3 regions of the Mesorhizobium sp. M0621 genome follow, and region 3 is predicted to be linked to each of the others. Evidence: predicted binding sites of a transcription regulator. Region 3 holds the regulator's gene; each other region holds the start of a gene.
What was found. The regulator PhoB, encoded in region 3, activates phosphate uptake and scavenging genes when phosphate is short. The targets are predictions, from matches to a motif close to TGTCATNNANCTGTCAT.

Region 1: the regulator PhoB is predicted to act here: its motif matches at 2,665-2,681, upstream of NKI38_RS08540 (RNA degradosome polyphosphate kinase).
Region 2: the regulator PhoB is predicted to act here: its motif matches at 4,646-4,662, upstream of phnF (phosphonate metabolism transcriptional regulator PhnF).

Annotation. Positions count from the first base shown of each region.
Region 1 is NZ_JAMYQF010000008.1:148,471-155,223, reverse strand. Features, by position in the region: gene ppx (exopolyphosphatase) at 1-299, opposite strand, end outside; gene NKI38_RS08540 (RNA degradosome polyphosphate kinase) at 299-2,500, opposite strand; gene NKI38_RS08535 (zinc-finger domain-containing protein) at 2,745-2,990, shown strand; gene NKI38_RS08530 (FAD-dependent monooxygenase) at 3,010-4,251, shown strand; gene NKI38_RS08525 (amino acid ABC transporter ATP-binding protein) at 4,648-5,397, opposite strand; gene NKI38_RS08520 (amino acid ABC transporter permease) at 5,476-6,633, opposite strand; gene NKI38_RS08515 (amino acid ABC transporter permease) at 6,643-6,753, opposite strand, start outside.
Region 2 is NZ_JAMYQF010000016.1:80,745-87,497, reverse strand. Features, by position in the region: gene phnL (phosphonate C-P lyase system protein PhnL) at 1-391, opposite strand, end outside; gene phnK (phosphonate C-P lyase system protein PhnK) at 630-1,406, opposite strand; partial or broken gene NKI38_RS13990 (alpha-D-ribose 1-methylphosphonate 5-phosphate C-P-lyase PhnJ) at 1,544-2,383, opposite strand; gene NKI38_RS13985 (carbon-phosphorus lyase complex subunit) at 2,380-3,492, opposite strand; gene phnH (phosphonate C-P lyase system protein PhnH) at 3,494-4,105, opposite strand; gene phnG (phosphonate C-P lyase system protein PhnG) at 4,105-4,566, opposite strand; gene phnF (phosphonate metabolism transcriptional regulator PhnF) at 4,688-5,437, shown strand; gene NKI38_RS13965 (zinc-binding alcohol dehydrogenase family protein) at 5,778-6,753, opposite strand, start outside.
Region 3 is NZ_JAMYQF010000001.1:218,388-225,140, reverse strand. Features, by position in the region: gene NKI38_RS01190 (type I secretion system permease/ATPase) at 1-592, opposite strand, end outside; gene eglC (endo-1,3-1,4-beta-glycanase EglC) at 636-2,060, opposite strand; gene NKI38_RS01180 (transposase) at 2,685-3,035, shown strand; gene NKI38_RS01175 (IS3 family transposase) at 3,095-3,832, shown strand; gene phoB (phosphate regulon transcriptional regulator PhoB) at 3,937-4,626, opposite strand; gene phoU (phosphate signaling complex protein PhoU) at 4,643-5,350, opposite strand; gene pstB (phosphate ABC transporter ATP-binding protein PstB) at 5,376-6,179, opposite strand; gene pstA (phosphate ABC transporter permease PstA) at 6,176-6,753, opposite strand, start outside.

The DNA of each region.
Region 1 (6,753 bases), on a different contig from region 3:
CCGTTGATAGCCTCGCGGGCGGCGGCGGTGGCCAGCACATACATCTGTTCGGCGCCGGCCTGGTCGGAGAGCGCGCGAAAGCGGCGGAACTCTTCCATCGAGCGGGTCACCGCCTCGGGGTCGAGCTTGCCGGTCGAAACGATGCCGCGGCCGAGACCGGCCAGCATCTTTTCGTTGAACAGCATGGTCGGCGAACGCGCCAGCCCCTCATAGACGACGAGACGGATCGAATTCGATCCGATGTCGATGATGGACAGCGGTCGGCGGTCCTGCAACCGGCCCTGGGAATCAGACAGCATCAGCCGGACGCTGCGGCGTTCTTCTTGCGGCGCTTGAACTGCGCAATGCGCTTGGGCGCATGCGACTTCAGCGCGTCACCCCGTCCCGACAGGCTCGGATTGGTCATGAAATATTCCTGCGCGTTGAACGGTTCCTCACCCTCTTCCAGCACCACGCGCCGGGAGGTTCCATCAGCCAATACGTCGAAACTTTGCTGATTGTCCATGATGTTGCCCAGCATGATCTGGCCAAGGATCTGTTCATGCACAGTTGGGTTGGTGATCGGCACCATGGTTTCGACGCGGCGGTCGAGATTGCGTGGCATGAGGTCCGCCGAAGAGATGTAGACGATCGCCTCGTCCGACGGCAGGCCGTGGCCGTTGCCGAAGCAATAGATGCGGCTGTGCTCGAGAAACCGCCCGACGATCGATTTGACACGGATGTTTTCCGACAGGCCCGGAACCTGCGGCCGCAGGCAGCAGATGCCGCGCACGACAAGGTCGATCTCGACGCCGGCGCGGCTGGCATCGTAGAGCGCGTCGATGATGATCGGATCGACGAGCGCGTTCATCTTCATCCAGATGCGTGCCGGCTTGCCTTCGACAGCATAGGCAATCTCGTCGGCAATATGCTTCAAGATGCGGCTTCTCAGCGTGAACGGCGAGATCGCCAGGCGCATTTCATCCGTCGGCTCGGCATAGCCGGTGATGAAATTGAAGAGCTGGGCGACATCGCGCGCAATCGTCGGATCGGTGGTGAAGAAGGACAGGTCGGTGTAGATGCGCGCGGTCACCGGATGGTAGTTGCCGGTGCCGAGATGCACATAATTGCGCAGCTTGCCGTCCTCGCGCCGCACCACCAGCGACATTTTCGCATGCGTCTTCAGCTCAAGGAAGCCGAACACGACCTGCACGCCGGCACGTTCCAGGTCGCGCGCCCAGCGGATGTTGGCTTCCTCGTCGAAGCGCGCCTTGAGTTCGACCAGCGCTGTAACCGACTTGCCGGCCTCGGCCGCGTCGACCAGCGCGCGCACGATCGGGCTGTCATTGGAAGTGCGGTAAAGCGTCTGCTTGATCGCCACCACTTCCGGGTCGGCCATCGCCTGGCGCAGGAACTGCACCACCACGTCGAAGGATTCGTAAGGATGGTGGACGACGATGTCCTTCTCGCGGATGGCGGCAAAACAGTCGCCGCCATGCTCGCGGATGCGTTCGGGAAAGCGCGGATTGTAAGGCGTGAATTTGAGATCGTCGCGGGGAACGGCGACGATCTCGGAAATCTGGCTGAGCGCCAGCGGACCGGTCAAGACGCTGATGCGGCTCGACGAGACACCAAGCTCGCCGGCGACGAAGTCGCGCAGTTCCGCCGGCATCAGTATGTCGAACTCGATCCGGATCACCGAGCCGCGGCGGCGCCGCTTCAGCGCCGTCTCGAACAGGCGCACGAGATCTTCCGACTCCTCCTCGACCTCGATATCGCTATCCCGGATGATGCGGAATGTGCCGGAGCCCTTGACCTCGTAGCCGGGAAAGAGCTTGCCGATATAAAGGCCGACCGCCTCTTCCAGCGGGATGAAGCGGACATGGCGCTTGCGGTCCGGCAGACGGATGAAGCGCTTGAGCGCCACCGGCAGGCGCAGCAGCGCGCTCATCTCTTCGCCGTTCTTGCGATGGCGCAATTGCAGCGCCATCGAGAAGCCGAGATTGGGGATGAACGGGAACGGGTGCGCCGGGTCGATCGACAGCGGGGTCAGCACCGGGAACACCTGCTCCTGGAAATGGTCTTCCAGCCAGATTTTCTCGTCCTTGGTCAGCGCATCGCGGGTGATGGTCTCGATGCCCTCCTTGTTGAGCAGCACCGTGAGCGCAGACAGGCTCTTCTGCTGGTCTTCCTGCAGCCGCTCGACCTCGCGCAGCAGTTGTTCCAGCTGCTGTTCGGGAGTGCGCCCGTCAGGGCTTTTCAGCACGATGCCTTCGCGCACCTGGCCGGCGAGGCCGGCGACGCGCACCATGAAAAACTCGTCGAGATTGGCGGCCGAGATCGACAGGAAGCGGACACGCTCCAGCAGCGGATGATTGAGGTTCAGCGATTCTTCAAGAACGCGCCGATTGAACTGCAGCCAGGAAAACTCGCGGTTGACGAAACGATCGGGATTGCCCCCCTCCGGGCTTGCCACCTCCGCATTGATGAATTCGCTCTGCACCGGCTTCAGTTCGTTCATATTCCGCTCTTCCACACCGTCTGCCGGCTAGGGCGCTGCGCGTCCTCCAGGACGCGCAAAGGACGCTCTACCACTCCAAGGCGACGCATGATCCTTTCCGAAAACCGACGTCGGTTTTCCGGGTCATGCGTTAACCGGCTTAACTTATCCTCTGACAGGCTTTTGCGACAGTTTCATTTCATCGAACTTGCAAAGAGGCCTGTTATGATCCAGATGCAGAAGAGACTGCGTTAAGGAGACGACGATGGCAGGCGGTTCCATTCCCCATTTCCAGAACGATGCGGGCTACCCGGCTATCGACATCGGCGTCAAGGAATTCATGTGCACGGGCGCCAACCCGCCTTTCGATCACCCGCATGTGTTTCTCGACATGGGCGACGACAACGAAAAAGTCTGCCCCTATTGCTCGACGCTCTACCGCTATTCGCCCAAGCTGAAGGCGACGGAAACGCTGCCGGCCGGGTGCATCTATATCGACCAGGCCGCCTGATTCCTTCGCGACAAACCCGATGAACGAAACGCGCTCCCGGCAGGTCGTCATCGCCGGGGCGGGCGTCGCCGGGCTGACCGCAGCGCTTGCTTTCGCCAAACACGGCTATTCCGTGCAGGTGTTCGAACAGGCGCCACGCCTGGAAGCGGTAGGCGCCGGCCTCCAGCTTTCTCCCAATGCGACGCGCATTCTTCGCCAGCTTGGCGTGCTCGACCGGCTGCTGCCGGCAGCGGTGCGGCCGGGAGCCGTGGTGTTGAAGGATGCCGCGACGCTGCGCGAACTGGCACGCGTGCCGTTGGGGCAAGCCGCCGAGACGCGCTGGCAGGCGCCCTATCTCGTCGCCCACAGGGCCGACCTGCAGAGTGCGCTGATGGCGCGCGCCGACGAGATCGCCGACATCAAGATCGTCACTGGCGCCCGCCTCCACGGCATTGCCACCGGAACCCATGGCATCACCGCGACGGTCGAGATCGACGGCAAATCCATCGCGGCCGAGGGGTTCCTGCTGATCGGCGCCGATGGCGTCTGGTCGTCGGTGCGCGGGCTTGTCGATTCGGCCAAGGGGGCTGCCTCGCCAAGAAGCCGCTTTTCCGGCGAACTGGCCTGGCGCGCGACCATTGCCGCGCAGAGTGCCGCAGGGCAGGCATTCGCAGCGATCGGCGCCAAGGACTGCGTCACCACTTTCCTGCACCCGGGCTTCCATATGGTCGCCTATCCCGTCAGCAAGGGTGACGCCTTCAACCTCGTCGCCTTCACCAAGGGCGAACGCATTGCCGAAGGCTGGTCCGGCCATGCCGACCCCGGCATCCTGACCGATGCCACGCGCGGCACGCAGCCAGGCCTTGCAAGACTGGTGGAAATGACTGGCCCCTGGCTGACCTGGCCACTCCATACGGTCGACCAGAAGCAACCCTGGACAACGCCGGACGGCATGGCGCTAATCGGCGACGCGGCCCATGCGATGACGCCGTTCGCGGCGCAAGGCGCGGCCATGGCGATCGAGGATGCGGCGACGCTTGCCGATATCATTGCCGACTCCCCTGCCGATCCTCTGGCCGCGCTTGCCGTCTGGGAGCAGTCACGGCGGCCGCGTGTCGCGCAGGTCGCCCGACGCGGCGCTGTCAACCGGCTGGCCTGGCATGCCTCGGGTCCAGTGGCGATCGCGCGCAATGTGTTCCTGAAAATCCGCTCGTCGGAAAAACTCGCGGCGGATTTGGACTGGCTCTATGGGTGGTCAGCGGAGGCTGTTGTCAAGCGTTGACAGGCCGGCGGGACAGCGCCCCCTCTGTCCTGCCGGACATCTCCCCCACTTGGGGGGAGATCGGCCGGCACCGCCGATTTCGCCAATCTCGAACGCTGCAGAAAGAGCGGGGCGCCGAAACCGCCAATCTCCCCCCTCGTGGGGGAGATGTCCGGCAGGACAGAGGGGGGCGCGAAGGAATGAGGCGGATCGCATCAGGCCGACGCAAGAACCTGCCCACGCTAATTATACAGCCGCATCGACAGGCCGAGCGATACCGGCAGCGGGTTCCACCAGCCGGTGAATGGCGGCCCTGCAAACGCGCCCCGGCACGACACGAGCCGACCGCCTCCTGTTCATCCATACGCAAAAAAGCCCGGCACTGTTTCAGCCGGGCTCTTTGTGATCATCGGAAGGCTAGTGCAGGATCTGCGACAGGAACAGCTTTGTGCGCTCGTGGCGCGGGTGGTCGAAGAACTCGGCCGGCGTGTTCTGCTCGACGATCTGGCCCTGGTCCATGAAGATCACACGGTTGGCGACCTTGCGGGCAAAGCCCATCTCATGGGTGACGCACAGCATGGTCATGCCTTCTTCGGCGAGCCCGACCATGGTCTCCAGCACTTCCTTGATCATTTCCGGATCGAGCGCCGAGGTCGGCTCATCGAACAGCATGATACGCGGGTTCATGCACAGCGAGCGGGCGATGGCCACGCGCTGCTGCTGGCCGCCGGACAGCTGGCCGGGATATTTGTGGGCCTGTTCCGGGATCTTGACGCGCTTGAGGAAATGCATGGCGATTTCCTCGGCCTGCTTCTTCGGTGTCTTGCGCACCCAGATCGGCGCCAGCGTGCAGTTCTCCAGGATGGTCAGATGCGGGAACAGGTTGAAGTGCTGGAACACCATGCCGACCTCGCGGCGCACCTCGTCGATCTTCTTGAGATCGTTGGTCAATTCCTTGCCGTCGACGATGATCTTGCCCTTCTGGTGCTCTTCCAGACGGTTTATGCAGCGGATCATCGTCGATTTGCCGGAGCCCGAAGGGCCGCAGATGACGATGCGCTCGCCGCGCATTACTTTTAGATTGATATCCTTGAGCACATGGAACTCGCCATACCATTTGTGCATGGCGATGATGTCGATGGCGACATCGGTGGTGGAAATCTGCATCTTGGCGGCGTTGACCTTGATCTCTTCCGCGCTGACGGCATTTTCGGTGGCCATGACAGGGTCCCCTTGTTCTTTTGTTTAGCGTTTGTGGCCGGTGTCGAGCCGGCGTTCGGTGAACATTGAATAGCGCGACATGCCGAAGCAGAACAGCCAGAAGACGAAGGCCGCGAAGATCAGGCCGGACCTGGCCGTCTGGGCGGTTGCCCAGTTTGCATCGGAGAAGTTCTGCTTGACGATGCCGAGCAGATCGAACATCGAGATGATGATGACCAGGCTGGTGTCCTTGAACATGCCGATGAAGGTGTTGACGATGCCCGGGATGACCAGTTTCAGCGCCTGCGGCATGACGATGAAATACATCTTCTGCCAATAGCCGAGGCCGAGCGAATCCGCACCTTCATACTGGCCCTTGGGGATCGCCTGCAGGCCGCCGCGCACCACTTCGGCCATATAGGCGGCGGCAAACAGCGACACGCCGATCAGCGCCCGCAGGAACTTGTCGAAGCTGACGCCGGCCGGCAGAAACAGCGGCAGCATCACACTGGCAAAGAACAACACGGTGATCAGCGGGATGCCGCGCACCGTCTCGATGAAGACGACGCACAGCGTCTTGATGATCGGCATCCTGGAACGGCGGCCGAGCGCCAGCACGATGCCAAGCGGCAGCGACACGGCAATACCGACGAACGACAGGCTGAGCGTTACCAGCAGCCCGCCCCACATCGAGGTTTCGACATGTGGCAGGCCGAACATGCCGCCGACAAGCAGGACGAAGGCAACGACCGGCAGCACGAAGAACAGCAGAATCGCATTCAGCCCTTTACGCGGCACCTTCGGGATAAGCATCGGCACCAGCAGCGCCACGAACAGGATGGCGACCAGAATCGGCCGCCAGCGCTCCTCGATAGGATAGCGCCCGACCATGAACTGGCCGAATTTGGCGTTGACGAAAGCCCAGCAGGCGCCGGTCCAGCCATCCGGCTGGATGCCGCCTTGCGCCACTGTTGCGCATACGGTCCGGTCCGGCCCGGTCCACACGGCGTTGATGAACGCCCAGTTGATGATTTGCGGCAGGATCATCGCCACCAGCGCGATGCCGACGATTGTCAAAATGGTGTCGCCGGTAGAAGCGATCAGGTTCTTGCGCACCCACGCACCGAGGCCAGTGACACTGGCGGGCGCCGGTTGCGCCATCGCCATTTCGGTGCGCACCCAGGACATATCATGTTCTTGCATGTCCTTACCTCACCTCTCCACCAGCGCCATCTTGGCGTTGAACCAGTTCATCACAAGCGAGGTCAGGAGGCTGATGGCCAGATAGATCACCATCATGATCACCACGCCCTCGACGGCCTG
Region 2 (6,753 bases), on a different contig from region 3:
TGCCGCGAGCAACCTCGCGGTCCTCGCCGCGTTCGACCAGCGGTTCGGCGACGACATCGAGCGCCGAGACGCGCGGCACGGTGCGCAGGAACTGGCTGACATAGCCGATCGTTTGACGGCGCACGGCAAGCACGGTGCGCGGGCTGGCGGTGGCAAGGTCGATCAGCCCGTCATCGTGCGTGACGATGATCTGGCCTTCATCGACGGCATAGTTGCCGTAGAGCATCTTGAGGATCGAGCTCTTGCCGGCACCGGATGGGCCGCCAAGCACGGTGCATTCGCCGGCCCTGATCGAGAACGAGACTCCGGCGACGACAGGCAGTTTAATGCCGTCGCGCAGATGCATGGTGAAGCTCTTGGCGACGTCCGAGACAACAAGAGGGGTGGCCATCAGAAGGCCCTCCGATCATCGTTCGCTTGCGGGCCAGCACCCCCCTCTGCCTTGCCAGGCATCTCCCCCTCAAGGGGGGAGATTGGCAGCCTTTTCGTCGCGCCTGTTCTGCAATGTTGGAGAGTGGCGAAACCGGAAATGACAGCCAATCTCCCCCCTTGAGGGGGAGATGGCCGGCAGGCCAGAGGGGGGTGCCTCGCGCCAAGGTTTCGCGAACACGCACTTTGAGACTTCATCGTCAAACCTGTAGAATCGAGGAAACGAGCAACTGCGTGTAAGGCGCGCGCGGGTCGTCGAGCACGCGGTCGGTGAGACCGCTTTCGACGACGCGGCCGTCCTTCATCACCATCATGCGCTGCGACAACAGCCGTGCCACCGCGAGGTCGTGGGTGACGACGATGGCCGCCAGGCCGAGATCGGTGACCAGACCGCGCAGCAGGTCGAGCAGGCGTGCCTGAACCGAGACATCGAGGCCGCCGGTAGGCTCATCCATGAACACCAGCCGTGGGCCGGTGACGAGATTGCGGGCGATCTGCAGGCGCTGGCGCATGCCGCCGGAGAAGGCGCGCGGCTCGTCGTCGATGCGGTCCTCGTCGATCTCGACGCGCGAAAGCCAGTCGACGGCGGTGGCGCGGATCCTGCCGTAGTGGCGTTCGCCGACAGCCATCAGCCGCTCGCCGACATTGGCGCCGGCCGACACCGTCATGCGCAGGCCGTCGGCGGGGTTCTGATGGACGAAACCCCAGTCGGTGCGCATCAGGAAGCGGCGCTCGGCCTCGCTCATGCGGTAGAGCTCGCGGAACTGGCCGTCGCGCATGCGGTAGCTGGCGGTCCCGGAGCTCGGCAGCAGCCGTGTCGACAGGCAGTTGAGCAGCGTCGTCTTGCCGGAGCCGGACTCGCCGACGACAGCCAGGACCTCGCCCGGCCACAGGTCGAAGGAGACGTTGTCGCAGCCGACGCGCGAGCCGTAGAATTTGGACAGCGCCGAGACGCGCAGCAGCGGTTCGTCGGTCATTGCTTCTCCTTACCCTCCCCCTTGTGGGGAGGGTCGGCGCGCAGCGCCGGGGTGGGGGTTGAGTGGAGCGTAGATTGGTCAAGCCCCTCACCCGCGCCTTCGGCGCGACCTCCCCACAAGGGGGAGGTAAGGGCGTTGCGCCGCTTCTCGCAGTGGTCGGTGTCGGAGCAGACGAACATGTGGCCGCCATGGTCGTCGAGGATAACCTCGTCGAGATAGACATTCTCGGCCGCGCACAGCGCGCAGGGCTGGTCGAAGGTCTGCACCTCGAACGGATGATCCTCGAAGTCGAGGCTGACCACTTCGGTGAAGGGCGGCACCGCATAGATGCGCTTTTCGCGGCCGGCGCCGAACAGCTGCAGGGCCGGCGAGCGGTGCATCTTGGGATTGTCGAACTTAGGCGTTGGTGATGGGTCCATCACGTAACGGCCCTCGACCTTGACCGGATAGGCATAGGTGGTGGCGATGCGACCGTGCTTGGCGATGTCCTCATAGAGCTTGACATGCATGAGGCCGTATTCCTCCAGCGCATGCATCTTGCGCGTTTCGGTTTCTCGCGGTTCAAGGAAGCGCAGCGGCTCGGGGATAGGCACCTGATAGACCAGTACCTGGCCCGCCGTCAGCGGATGCTCGGGGATGCGGTGGCGGGTCTGGATGATGGTGGCGCTGGCTGTGTCGGTGGTCACCGCGACATTGGCGACCTTCTTGAAGAAGGCGCGGATCGAGACGGCATTGGTGGTGTCGTCGGCGCCCTGGTCGATCACCTTCAGCACATCGTCGGGACCGATGATCGAAGCGGTGACCTGCACGCCGCCGGTGCCCCAGCCATAGGGCATCGGCATTTCGCGCGAGGCGAACGGCACCTGATAGGCGGGGATGGCGATGCCCTTGAGGATGGCGCGGCGGATCATCCGCTTGGTCTGCTCGTCGAGATAGGCGAAGTTGTAGGTGGCGATGTCTGTCGGTTGAGCGGTCATTCCGCGGCCTCCCTTTTCTCTTCGACCTTCGCTGGGTTTTCGCGGGCGTCGTATTCGGCGCGCATGCGGCGCACCAGGTCGAGTTCGGCCTGGAAGTCGACATAGTGCGGCAGCTTCAGATGTTCGACGAAGCCGGTCGCCTGGACGTTGTCGGAATGCGAGATGACGAACTCCTCATCCTGGGCAGCGACGACGACATCCTCACCCAACTCGCTGGCGCGCAGCGCCCGGTCGCAGAGCGCCATCGCCATCGCCTTGCGCTCGCTCTGGCCGAAGACCAGGCCGTAGCCGCGGGTGAATTGCGGCGGCGCCTTCGCCGACCCTTTGAACTGGTTGACCATCTGGCATTCGGTGATGCGCACCGTGCCGAGCGGGACAGCAAAAGGCAGTTCGGGCACGTCTAGCTCCAGCTCGACCTCGCCGATGCGGATTTCGCCGACAAAGGGATGGTTGCGGGCATAGCCGCGCTGCGTGGAATAGCCGAGCGCCAGCAGGAATCCCTCGTCGCCGCGCGACAGCGCCTGCAGGCGGATGTCGCGCGCCATCGGGAACTCCAGCGGCTCGCGGGTGATGTCGCCGGGGACATGGTCCTGCGGCATGTCGCCGTCCGGTTCGATCAGGCCTTCGCGGGCGAGGATCGCCGAGACGCGCGGCATGGCTTGCGCTTCGGTCTCGCGCTGCAGCGGCTCGGCGACGTCGGCGCCGGCGGCAAGCTCGGGATCGAGCAGCCGGTGGGTGTAATCGAAAGTAGGCCCAAGCAACTGGCCGCCGGGCAGGTCCTTGTAAGTCGCCGACACGCGCCGCTCGACCAGCATGATGGCGGTGTCGATGGGCTTGGTGTAGCCGAAGCGCGGCAGCGTGGTGCGATAGGCGCGTACCAGGAAGATTGCCTCGATCATGTCGCCGCGCGCCTGGACGATGGCGAGTGCCGCCAATTCCCGGTCGTAGAGCGAGCCTTCACTCATCACCCGGTCGACGCCGAGCGCCAGCTGTTCGACGATCTGGTCGAGGCGAAGCGCCGGCACCGAACGGTCGCCGCGCCGGCGGTCGGCAAGCAGGGTGTGGGCGTTGGCAATGGCGGCTTCGCCGCCTTTTACCGCGACATACATCTCAGGCCTCCATCGTCTTGATGCGCGTCGTGCGCGGCAGGCAGGCTATGCCATCAGCGGTGGCGAGGATGATGTCGACGCCGCGCGGAAAACGCTTGATATTCTGCTTCCACTGCTCGACGAAATGACGCGGCATCTGCGCCGGTGCAATCGTGGCGCTGGTTTCGATGCCGGGACCTTCGAGCAACAATGGCGTGCCGGAGACGAGATCGCTGACATTCAGGATCAGCGTGGTCGAACGGTCAGGGTAGTCCTGTGTGCCTTGCGAAAAGCCGTCGAGCGCCATCATCTCGGCCGGCGTGGCGATCAACGCAAAATGCGCATCGGCCGGCGTGTTGGCCAATGGCGCGCCGGTATGGAAACCAAGCCAGGATTTGATGGCGGTGGAAGCCTGCAAAACCGGGTCGAGCCACAGCGGGGTGTCGTTGTCGCAAAGCGCCAGCGCTATGGCACCGGCGGTCGCCGAGAGCGGCGCCGGCGGGCGGGCGAAGGCCGGCAGCGGCTGCACGCTGCCCGGCCGCGCCATTGCGTCCATGACCGCGCGGAACACAGTCTGGGCATTGAAGACCGGATCGGCGAAACCGCCTTCGATCGATTGCGCTGCGATGTCCATCAGTCTTCTCCGCGAACCATGGTGAAGAAATCCACCTTCGTGGCCGCCGTCTCGGCGCGGCGGCGTTCATGCGCCGTGGTCAGGGCCGACCGCAGAGGCACTATCAGCCCGGTCTCGATCTCGGCGCGGCGGGCGGGGTCCTGCCACAATGCGTCGGCGATGGCCGCCAGCTTCGCCTTCTGCTTGTCGCGGCCAAGCGCATAGCAATGGCCGACCTGTCCGGACGGCAGCCGGACGGTGGCGCGGGTGACGGTCGCCTCGCCGACATTGAAGGGCGCGCCGCCACCGCCGATGCGGCCGCGCACGGTGACCAGGCCGGTCTCGGGGCCGCGCAGCAGTTCTGCGTCCGAAGGCAGTCCGGCCTCGTTCCAGAGCCGAACGATGTCGTCGCCGCTGGATTGCGCCAGGGTTGCCATGACGGCCTTGCGTTCGGTCTGGTCGCGGGCTTCCTGTCCTCGCATCAGCAACATTCCTCTTCGCCAAATTTATCTATTGATATAGACAACTATACAAATTATACCTATTATCTAGCGCGAGTCCATGACGGGTGGATGACAAGCACTTGAAGACCGGGGGCAATCAATGATCGGGCGGCTGGCAGCGGACAGCATCGAGCGGCGCAGCGGCGTCTCGCTGTGGCGGCAGATCGCCGAGAAGATCCTGCAGGCGATCGCCGTCGGCGATTTCGCAGAAAGCGCCGCGCTGCCGCCGGAGATGGCACTCGCTGAGCGCTATGGCGTCAACCGCCACACCGTGCGCAGCGCCATATCAGCCCTTGTGCAGGAAGGGGTGCTGCGGGCCGAGCAGGGGCGCGGCACCTTCGTGCTGTCGCGCAAGCGGCTGTCCTATCCCATCGGTGCGCGCACACGCTTTTCGACAGGCCTGCAAGGGCAGACATCGGAACGGCATATCGTCCTGCTCGGGTCCTCGGTCGAGCCGGCCAGCCGGCGCGTCGCCGAGGGGCTGGGGCTCGCCAAGGGAGCCGATGTGATCCGCCTGGAAACGCGCGGCGAAGCCGACGGACGGCCGGTGTCGCGCGCTGCCGGCTGGTTCGATGCCCGGCGCTTTGCCGGTATCGATGCCGCGATGGCGGAGACCGGCTCGATCACCGCATCGCTCGCCCGGTTCGGCATCGACGACTATCTCAGGCAATCGACCGTGCTATCGGCGCGCCACGCCGATGCGGCGGACCTTGCAGACCTCGACCTGCAACCGGGCGCCATCGTGCTGGTTACAGTCGCTGTCAACGTCACGCCGGACGGCCAGCCGATCCAGTTTTCCGAATCCAGGTTTCCGGCAGAACGGGTGGAGTTGAAGCTGTCGGCACTGTAGAGAGTGGCGGCCTCATACGAGACCGTGACTTCTGACTCGCGCTGATATCAGGTCAGTTCGGTCGCGCTCACCGGTCAGCGGCTTGGCCTTTGAGGACCGCCTTCCCCCACTCCGTCTCGGCTTCGCCGAGCCACCTCTCCCCCCTCCGGAGGGAGAGGAAGGAGCCCGCTGGCGGTGGGAGAGAAGGAGGGAGTCTGGTTGAGGAGCGTTGGCCGCTATAGGCTCGCACCTTCCTCTACCCCGTCGATCGGGGGAGAGGTGGCTCGGCGAAGCCGAGACGGAGTGGGGGTCGATCTGCGCGAGGCCGCGTCAATTCGGGCCGAGTTCACCGCCTGCCATGCTATGACCCCACCTCGATCACAGCCTTGATCAGGCCGGACTTTTCGTGAGCCCAGCGGGCCAGATCGTGCGGCGTGCCGGAAAGCGTGGTGCGGTGGGTGACGAGTTTTGCCAGCGGAACGGCGCCGTTGCGGATCGAGGCGGCGACATGGTCGAAGTCGGCGCGCAACGCATTGCGGCTGCCGATCAATGTCATTTCGCGTTTGTGGAATTCCGGATCGGAAAAGCTGATGTCGTCCTTGACGACGCTGACCAGCACCAATGTTCCGCCATGCGCGACATGGGCGAAAGCCGACTGCACCGACTGGGTATTGCCGGTGGCGTCGAAGACCACATCAAAGCCTTCGCCAGAGGTTGCCTCCCTGACCAGATCGGGCACCGCGCCGCGCGAGCCGTCGAGGGTTTGGAAACCAAGCTCGTTCGCGGCGAAGGCGAGCCTTTCGCTGCTCATATCGAGCAGTGTTACATCGAGGTCGGCGATGCGGGCGAAGATGGCGGTGCCGAGCCCGATCGGGCCGGCGCCGATGACCAGTGTGCGTGCGCCGGTTCCCGCCTTGGCCCGCCGCACGGCATGTGCGCCGATGGCCAGGAACTCGACGGCGGCGGCGTCGGCCAGCGACAGGCCGTTGGCAGGATAGAGATTTTGCGCCGGCACCAGGATGCGTTCGCACATGGCGCCGTCGCGATGCACGCCGAGCACCTCGATCCTGACGCAGCAATTCGGCTTGCCGTGCCGGCAGGCGATGCACTTGCCGCAGGAAAGATACGGGTTGATGACAACCGGCTCACCGACGGCAAGCTCGACGCCTTCGCCGGTCTCGACCACGGTACCCGATACCTCATGGCCCATGATGCGCGGATAGGCGAGGAACGGATGCTTGCCCTCGAAGATGTGATAGTCGGTGCCGCAGATGCCGACATGGCTGACCGCCACCAGCGCCCATCCGGGAGGTGGTGCACTCGGGGCGGGACGATCT
Region 3 (6,753 bases):
GCGTCTCCGCATTCCGGGCGAAGGCCTGCTCCGACAGGCTGGCAACAGCCGAGCGTTCCGCCGACAAGGCGTCATTCCTGCCGGTGGCAAACTGATTTGCCACGACCAGCGCAAGCAACAGCGCAGATCCCGCCAGCGTAAGCCAGAACAGCAAAGGATGGATGAGGTACAGCAGGGCGAGGAAGAACGGAGCAAACGGCAGGTCGAACAAGACCGCCGCGCCGCGTGACCTGATGAAGGCGCATACCGAGGCAAGGTCGCGTAGTGGAGACAGGGCTGCTCCGCCGGCGTACTTAGCCTCAAGCGAGACGGCGAATGTCCTCGCGCCCAGTCTGTTATCGACAGTGGCTGCAACGCGCTGCGTGTAAACGGAGCGGACCGCATCGAGGAGGCCGAGAAAGGCGAGTGCGAGAACCGCGATAGCAGAGAGGTAAAGAAGCGTCTCGACGCTGGAGGAAGGCAGGACGCGGTCGTAGACCTGCAAGAGATAGAGGGGGATCACCAATAGCAGGATGTTGATGAGGAACGAGAAAACACCGACATCGGCGATGGCGCGCCTCAAGACTGCCCGCAGACCAGACTGTGCAATCATTCCCGCGCTCCTAACAGCTTATGGCCCAACATGAGGGCGTCGCTTAGACCGAATGGTCGCCGGCGATGTCCAAGGGGTGGTGCTGCAGGTCGTCCAGCGTATAGGCGCGGATGTAGTCGATCTTCATCTCCGCCGGCGTAGCCAGATGGTCAGGAGGCTGGCCAGCAATGCCGCCCACCGCGAGATCGGCCAGCATATACATGGGATCGTGCATGTCGGCGGGCGTCGCCGCTTGAGCGACCTTTACACCATCGTAGGTCCAGACGAGCTCATCCTTCGTCCAGAGCAGGCCATAGGTGTGGAAACCGCCGGTGTCCGCAACGTTCACCGTGGACGAAACCTTCGTGTGCGCTCCCGTCTCATTGGTATGCGCCGTCATGTAGAGCGTGTTCAGGTCCTGGCCGCGCGTTTCGACAACGTCCAGCTCCGGCGGCCACGAGCCGTCTTCAGGAAGCAGCCAGAAGGCCGGCCAGGCTCCGGCCGTTTCAGGCAGGTCCGCCCGCATTTCGAAATAGCCGTAGGTTTGCGCGAAGGTGTCGTGGGTCGTCAGTATCCCCGAGGTGTATTCGTAGTTGTTGATCAGAGGCTTGATGTCCTCCGGCGCCTGCGCGGCGGTGATGGTGAGGACGCCGTTTTCAACGCTGAACGGGTGGACGGAACTGGTCGGGCCATAATTGGCGTCGATATACCACTGCAACTCGCCATTGCTGCTCAACGTGCTGCCGTTCGGCGCTCCCCACCAGAAATTGGAATTCCAGGTGCCGTCCTGCCCGTCCCGAAGGCTCAGCGTGTTGAAATCGTCGGAGAAGGACAAAGTCATGCCGGACTTGTCGATCGGAAGTTCGAACTGGGTGGGCTGCAACTTGTCGATGGTCGTATTCTTGAACACCAGGATCTCGTCGGATCCGAGGTTCAGCATCACGTTCGATTCCACCTGGACCATCTGCGAACGGACGGCATCGAACGAAGTGAAGTCATACCCGTTAAGGCGGACCGCATCGGTCGCACCGAAATCGAAGATAAGATCACTTCCATTTCCTTTAGAGATGGCGAAAGTATCGGCGCCGTCACCGCCGATCAGGACATCATTTCCCTTGCCGCCATCCAGCGTCTGATGACCCGATCCGCCCTTGATGATGTTGTCCAACGCATTTCCGAACGCATATCGATTGGCGCCGGTAACGACGAGGTTCTCGAAATTGTCGGGGAGCTTGTAGCTCATCCATGTGTCGATCGTGTCGATCCCTGCCCCGGGATCTTCAACCACCTTATTGTTGGTGGAATAGAGGTGATAGTAGTCGTCGCCGGCGCCACCGTAGATCGTGACATTGACGCCGGCGTCTCCCCAGAAGGAGTCGTTGCCGGAGGTGCCATGCAGTTCCGGCCCGGACCCGGTGGCCGAGAACCAATGAGTGGAAGCGCCGGTGTAGGGAAGAGGGATGCCTTTGGCGTTTAAGACCGTGCTCATCAGAAATCCTTCCTCATGGTGTCCGACCTGGTCAAATCATTCGGCGCAAGGTCCGGCGACCGCTTTCAAAGCAACGTTGCAAAGAACGAGATCGTTCCACGGAATCGTCATTCGATCCGAGATCGTATTGAATATTTGGAGCACACACAATGAATAAAGAGGATGGAACCCGCTGCAGGTCGAAGTAAATTTAGTAAAATTGTGTATTTGTGAAAAATACACGTCCTTTAAAGAACGTATATATAAATTAACTCAAATTAATTCTTGAGGTGCGTGGCTTGTTGGCCGGAGTCTGCGGGCAAGATAGCAGAGTTTGGGAAATCGGAGAACGCCAGAAACTGCCTGTCGCTTTGGCCCGAATGCGGTCATTCGAAAACTGATGGGGATGACCGCTCCTGGCGTCACGTGCTCGCTCCCCATCGATGAGACGAATGCAACATTCCAGCCTTCGCGGCCGTTGGCGACCGCCTGCTAATCGAGTTTTCCCGGTCACGATCTATCGGGACGGAACAGGCACCTAATGCATGTCGCCCAAAAGTGACCTCGGTTTGGAGTGCGCCCCTAGGGGTGGACAGATCGTCCTGAGGAATTGACCATGGCTGTCGGGTTTTCGGAGAGAGAACCGTGGCAAGACATCGTAGTTACAGCATCACGTTCAAGCGTCAGGTCGTGCAGGAATATCTGTCGGGCGAGACGCTGCACAGTTTGGCGAAACGGCACGATATCACCCGTACTCCGATCCGTGTCTGGATTGGCAAGTATGAGGCAGGCGGCTTCGATGAAGATACGGCTTCGGCCACTCTGATCACGGAATATGAGGCGCGGATTGCCGCGCTTGAGCGACTTGTCGGCAAGCAGGCTCTGGAACTGGAGTTTCTAAAGGGGGCTCTGAAAAGCGCTCCGCGGCCGAAAAGCGGGATTACGTCCGTCATCACCGGCCCCGTGGTCTCAGTGTCGCCAAAGGCTGCCGGCTGATGGATCTGGCGCGTTCCAGCTTTTATGACCGCCCGGAATGACCGGCCGATGATACCGCTATCGTCGAGACGATGGTCTCGATCTGCGACGAATTCGAGTTTTATGGCTATCGCCGCGTGGGCGCGGCGCTGCGTCAGCAAGGCTTTGTGGTGAACCACAAGAAGATCCGCCGCCTGATGCGCGACCACGGCCTGCAACCGAAGGTCAGACGCCGGTTCGTCGCTACGACCGACAGCAATCACAACAGTCCGATCTTCCCCAATCTGGCAAAGGACATCGTTCCGACCGGTCCGAACCAACTCTGGGTCGGCGACATCACCTATGTCGCGCTACCGATCCGCTTCGTCTACGTCGCCATCATTCTCGATGTCTGGTCGCGCATGATCGTCGGCTACGCTATCAGCCGCGCGATCGATGCCCGCCTGACGGGCGCCGCCTTGCGCGCCGCAATCGAGCGCAGAAAGCCACCGCTAGGCTGCGTTCATCATTCCGATCGCGGCTCCCAATATGCCGCCGAGACTTACCGGCAGCTTCTCGCCGGCCATGGTCTGGCCGGCTCAATGGGCCGCAAGGGCAATCCTTATGACAATGCCAAAGCGGAGAGCTTCATGAAGACCCTGAAGCTCGAGGCGGTTTATCCGATGGCGCTTGAAACCTTCGAGGACGTTGCCGAACACCTTCCCCACTTCATCGACCAGGTCTACAACAAACGCAGGCTCCATTCGGCGCTGGGATATCTCAGCCCGCAACAGTTCGAGGATCAACACATCCGGCAGACGGGCAAAACCGCAGCCTGATCAGTGTCCACCCCTAGGGGCGCACTCCAGTTTTGGGAAAACGACATGCATAAAAAACAAACACCTAAAGCGCGTCGCCTAAATCCGTTCAACCGCGACGCGCTTTAGTCTTCCCTGATCGCGTAGCCCGCCCCGCGAATGGTGCGGATCACGTCCGGCATGCGGCCATTGTTGACCGCCTTGCGCAACCGGCCGACATGCACGTCGACCGTGCGCTCGTCGATGTAGATCGTCTCGCCCCAGACATTGTCGAGCAGCTGGCTGCGCGAGAACACGCGGCCGGGATGGCGCATCATGAATTCGAGCAGGCGGAATTCGGTCGGTCCGAGCCGGATCTCGCTCTTCTTGCGATAGACCCGGTGCGATTCACGATCGAGCACGATGTCGCCGACCTTGAGCACGCTGGACAGCACTTCCGGCTTGGCGCGGCGCAACAGCGCCTTGACCCTGGCCATGAACTCCGGTGTCGAGAACGGCTTGACCAGATAATCGTCGGCGCCGGTCGAGAGGCCGCGCACACGGTCGCTCTCCTCGCCGCGCGCGGTCAGCATGATGATCGGCAGCCGCTCGGTCTCGGAGCGCATTCGCAGGCGCCGGCAGAGTTCGATGCCGGAAACCGCCGGCACCATCCAGTCGAGCACCAGAAGGTCGGGAACGTTCTCCTGCAGCCGGATCTCGGCCTCGTCGCCGCGCGTCACCACCTCGACCTGGTAACCTTCGGACTCCAGATTATAGCGGAGCAGCACGCCTAGCGGCTCCTCATCCTCCACCACCATGATGCGTGGCGCGATCATCGGCCGGTCACTCCTGTCATGCCGCCGGCGCGGACATTGCCGTCTCGTCCTGCTTCGGACGATTGGCGGGCAGCTGCGTACCGGTCAAAACATAATAGGCATTTTCGGCGATGTTGGTCACGTGGTCGCCGATGCGCTCGAGGTTCTTGGCACAGAACAACAGATGCGTGCACGCCGTGATGTTGCGGGGATCTTCCATCATGTAGGTCAGCAGTTCGCGGAACACCGACGTGTACTTGACATCGATGCGCTCGTCGTCGGCGCGTAGTTTTGCCAACGCCTCGGCGTCGCGGGCCGCATATTCCTCGATGACGCCCTGCACCTGGATCAACACCAGTTGCGCCATTCCATCGATCGAGTGCGAAAGGTCGCGCGGCGTGACGCTGAGGCCGACAGTACCGACGCGCTTGGCGATGTTTTTGGCAAGGTCGCCGATGCGTTCGAGATCGCCGGCCATGCGGATCGAGCCGACGACATGGCGCAGATCGTCGGCCATCGGCTGCCGCTTGGCGATCAACGTGATGGCGCGATCGTCGAGCTCGCGCTGACGCGCATCCATGATGGCGTCGTCGGAGACGACACGCTGTGCCAGCGCGTTGTCGGAATTCAAAAGCGCCTTGGTCGCACCGCCGACCATCGAGCTGGCGAGATCGCCCATGTCGCTGATGAGCTTGCTGATCTGACCGAGATCCTCGTCGAAAGAAGCGACTGTGTGTTCGCTCATGATCCTGTCCCTCGTATGCCTGAACTCAGCCGAACCGGCCGGTGATATAATCCTGCGTGCGCTTCTCGCGGGGCGACGTGAAGATCTTCTCGGTGCGGTCGAACTCGACCAGCTCGCCCAGATACATGAAGGCCGTCTGCTTCGACACGCGCGCCGCCTGCTGCATGTTGTGGGTGACGATGACGATCGTGTAGTCGGCTTGCAACTCGTCGATCAGCTCCTCGATCTTGGCGGTCGACAGCGGATCGAGCGCCGAGGCCGGCTCGTCGAGCAGGATGACTTCCGGCTTCACCGCCACGGTACGGGCGATGCAGAGCCGCTGCTGCTGGCCGCCGGAGAGGCTGAGGCCGCTGGCGTTGAGCTTGTCCTTGACCTCGGTCCAGAGTGCTGCCCGCTTCAGCGCCTGCTCGACGCGACCGTCCATCTCGGACTTGCTGAGCTTCTCATAGAGCCTGACGCCGAAAGCGATGTTTTCATAGATCGACATCGGAAATGGTGTCGGTTTCTGGAACACCATGCCGATCTTGGTCCGCAAAAGGTTGAGATCCTGCGAGCGGTCGAGGACGTTCTGGCCGTCGAGCAGCACCTGACCTTCGGCGGTCTGCTTGGGATAGAGCTCGTAGATGCGGTTGAAGACGCGCAGCAGCGTCGACTTCCCGCAGCCCGAAGGCCCGATGAAGGCGGTGACGCTGCGCTCCGGCAAGGACAGCGTGATGTCCTTCAGCGCCTTCGACTGGCCGTAGTAGAAGTTGAGGTTCTTGACCTCGATCTTGGCCTTGGCGGTGGCCTCGGCGGCAATCGTCATGTCTGGAGACAACATCTGGCTCATTTGTCCTCTCTGCGTCCGGTCAGGCTGCGAGCAACGATGCTGAGCGCGAGAACCGTCAATGTGATGATGAGTGCGCCGGTCCAGGCCAGTTGCTGCCATTCCTCGTAAGGGCTGAGAGCGAACTGGAAGATGGTGACAGGCAGGCTGGCCATCGGCGCGTTGAGATTGCTCGACCAGAACTGGTTGTTGAGCGCCGTGAAGAGCAGTGGCGCCGTCTCGCCGGAGATACGGGCGATCGACAGCAATATACCGGTGACGATACCGGAAAGCGCGGCGCGGTAGGCGACCGACTTGATGACCACCCAGCGCGGCGCGCCGATCGCGGTGCCGGCTTCGCGCAAGGCGTTCGGCACCAGGTTGAGCATGTCTTCGGTGGTACGCACGACGACCGGAATGACGAGGATGGCGAGCGCGACAGCACCGGCGATTGCCGAGAAATGCCCCATCGGCCGCACCATCAGTTCGTAGACGAACAGGCCGATGATGATCGACGGCGCCGACAACAGGATGTCGTTGATGAAGCGCACCACGGTGGTCAGCTTGGAAAAGCGGCCATATTCGGCCATGTAGGTGC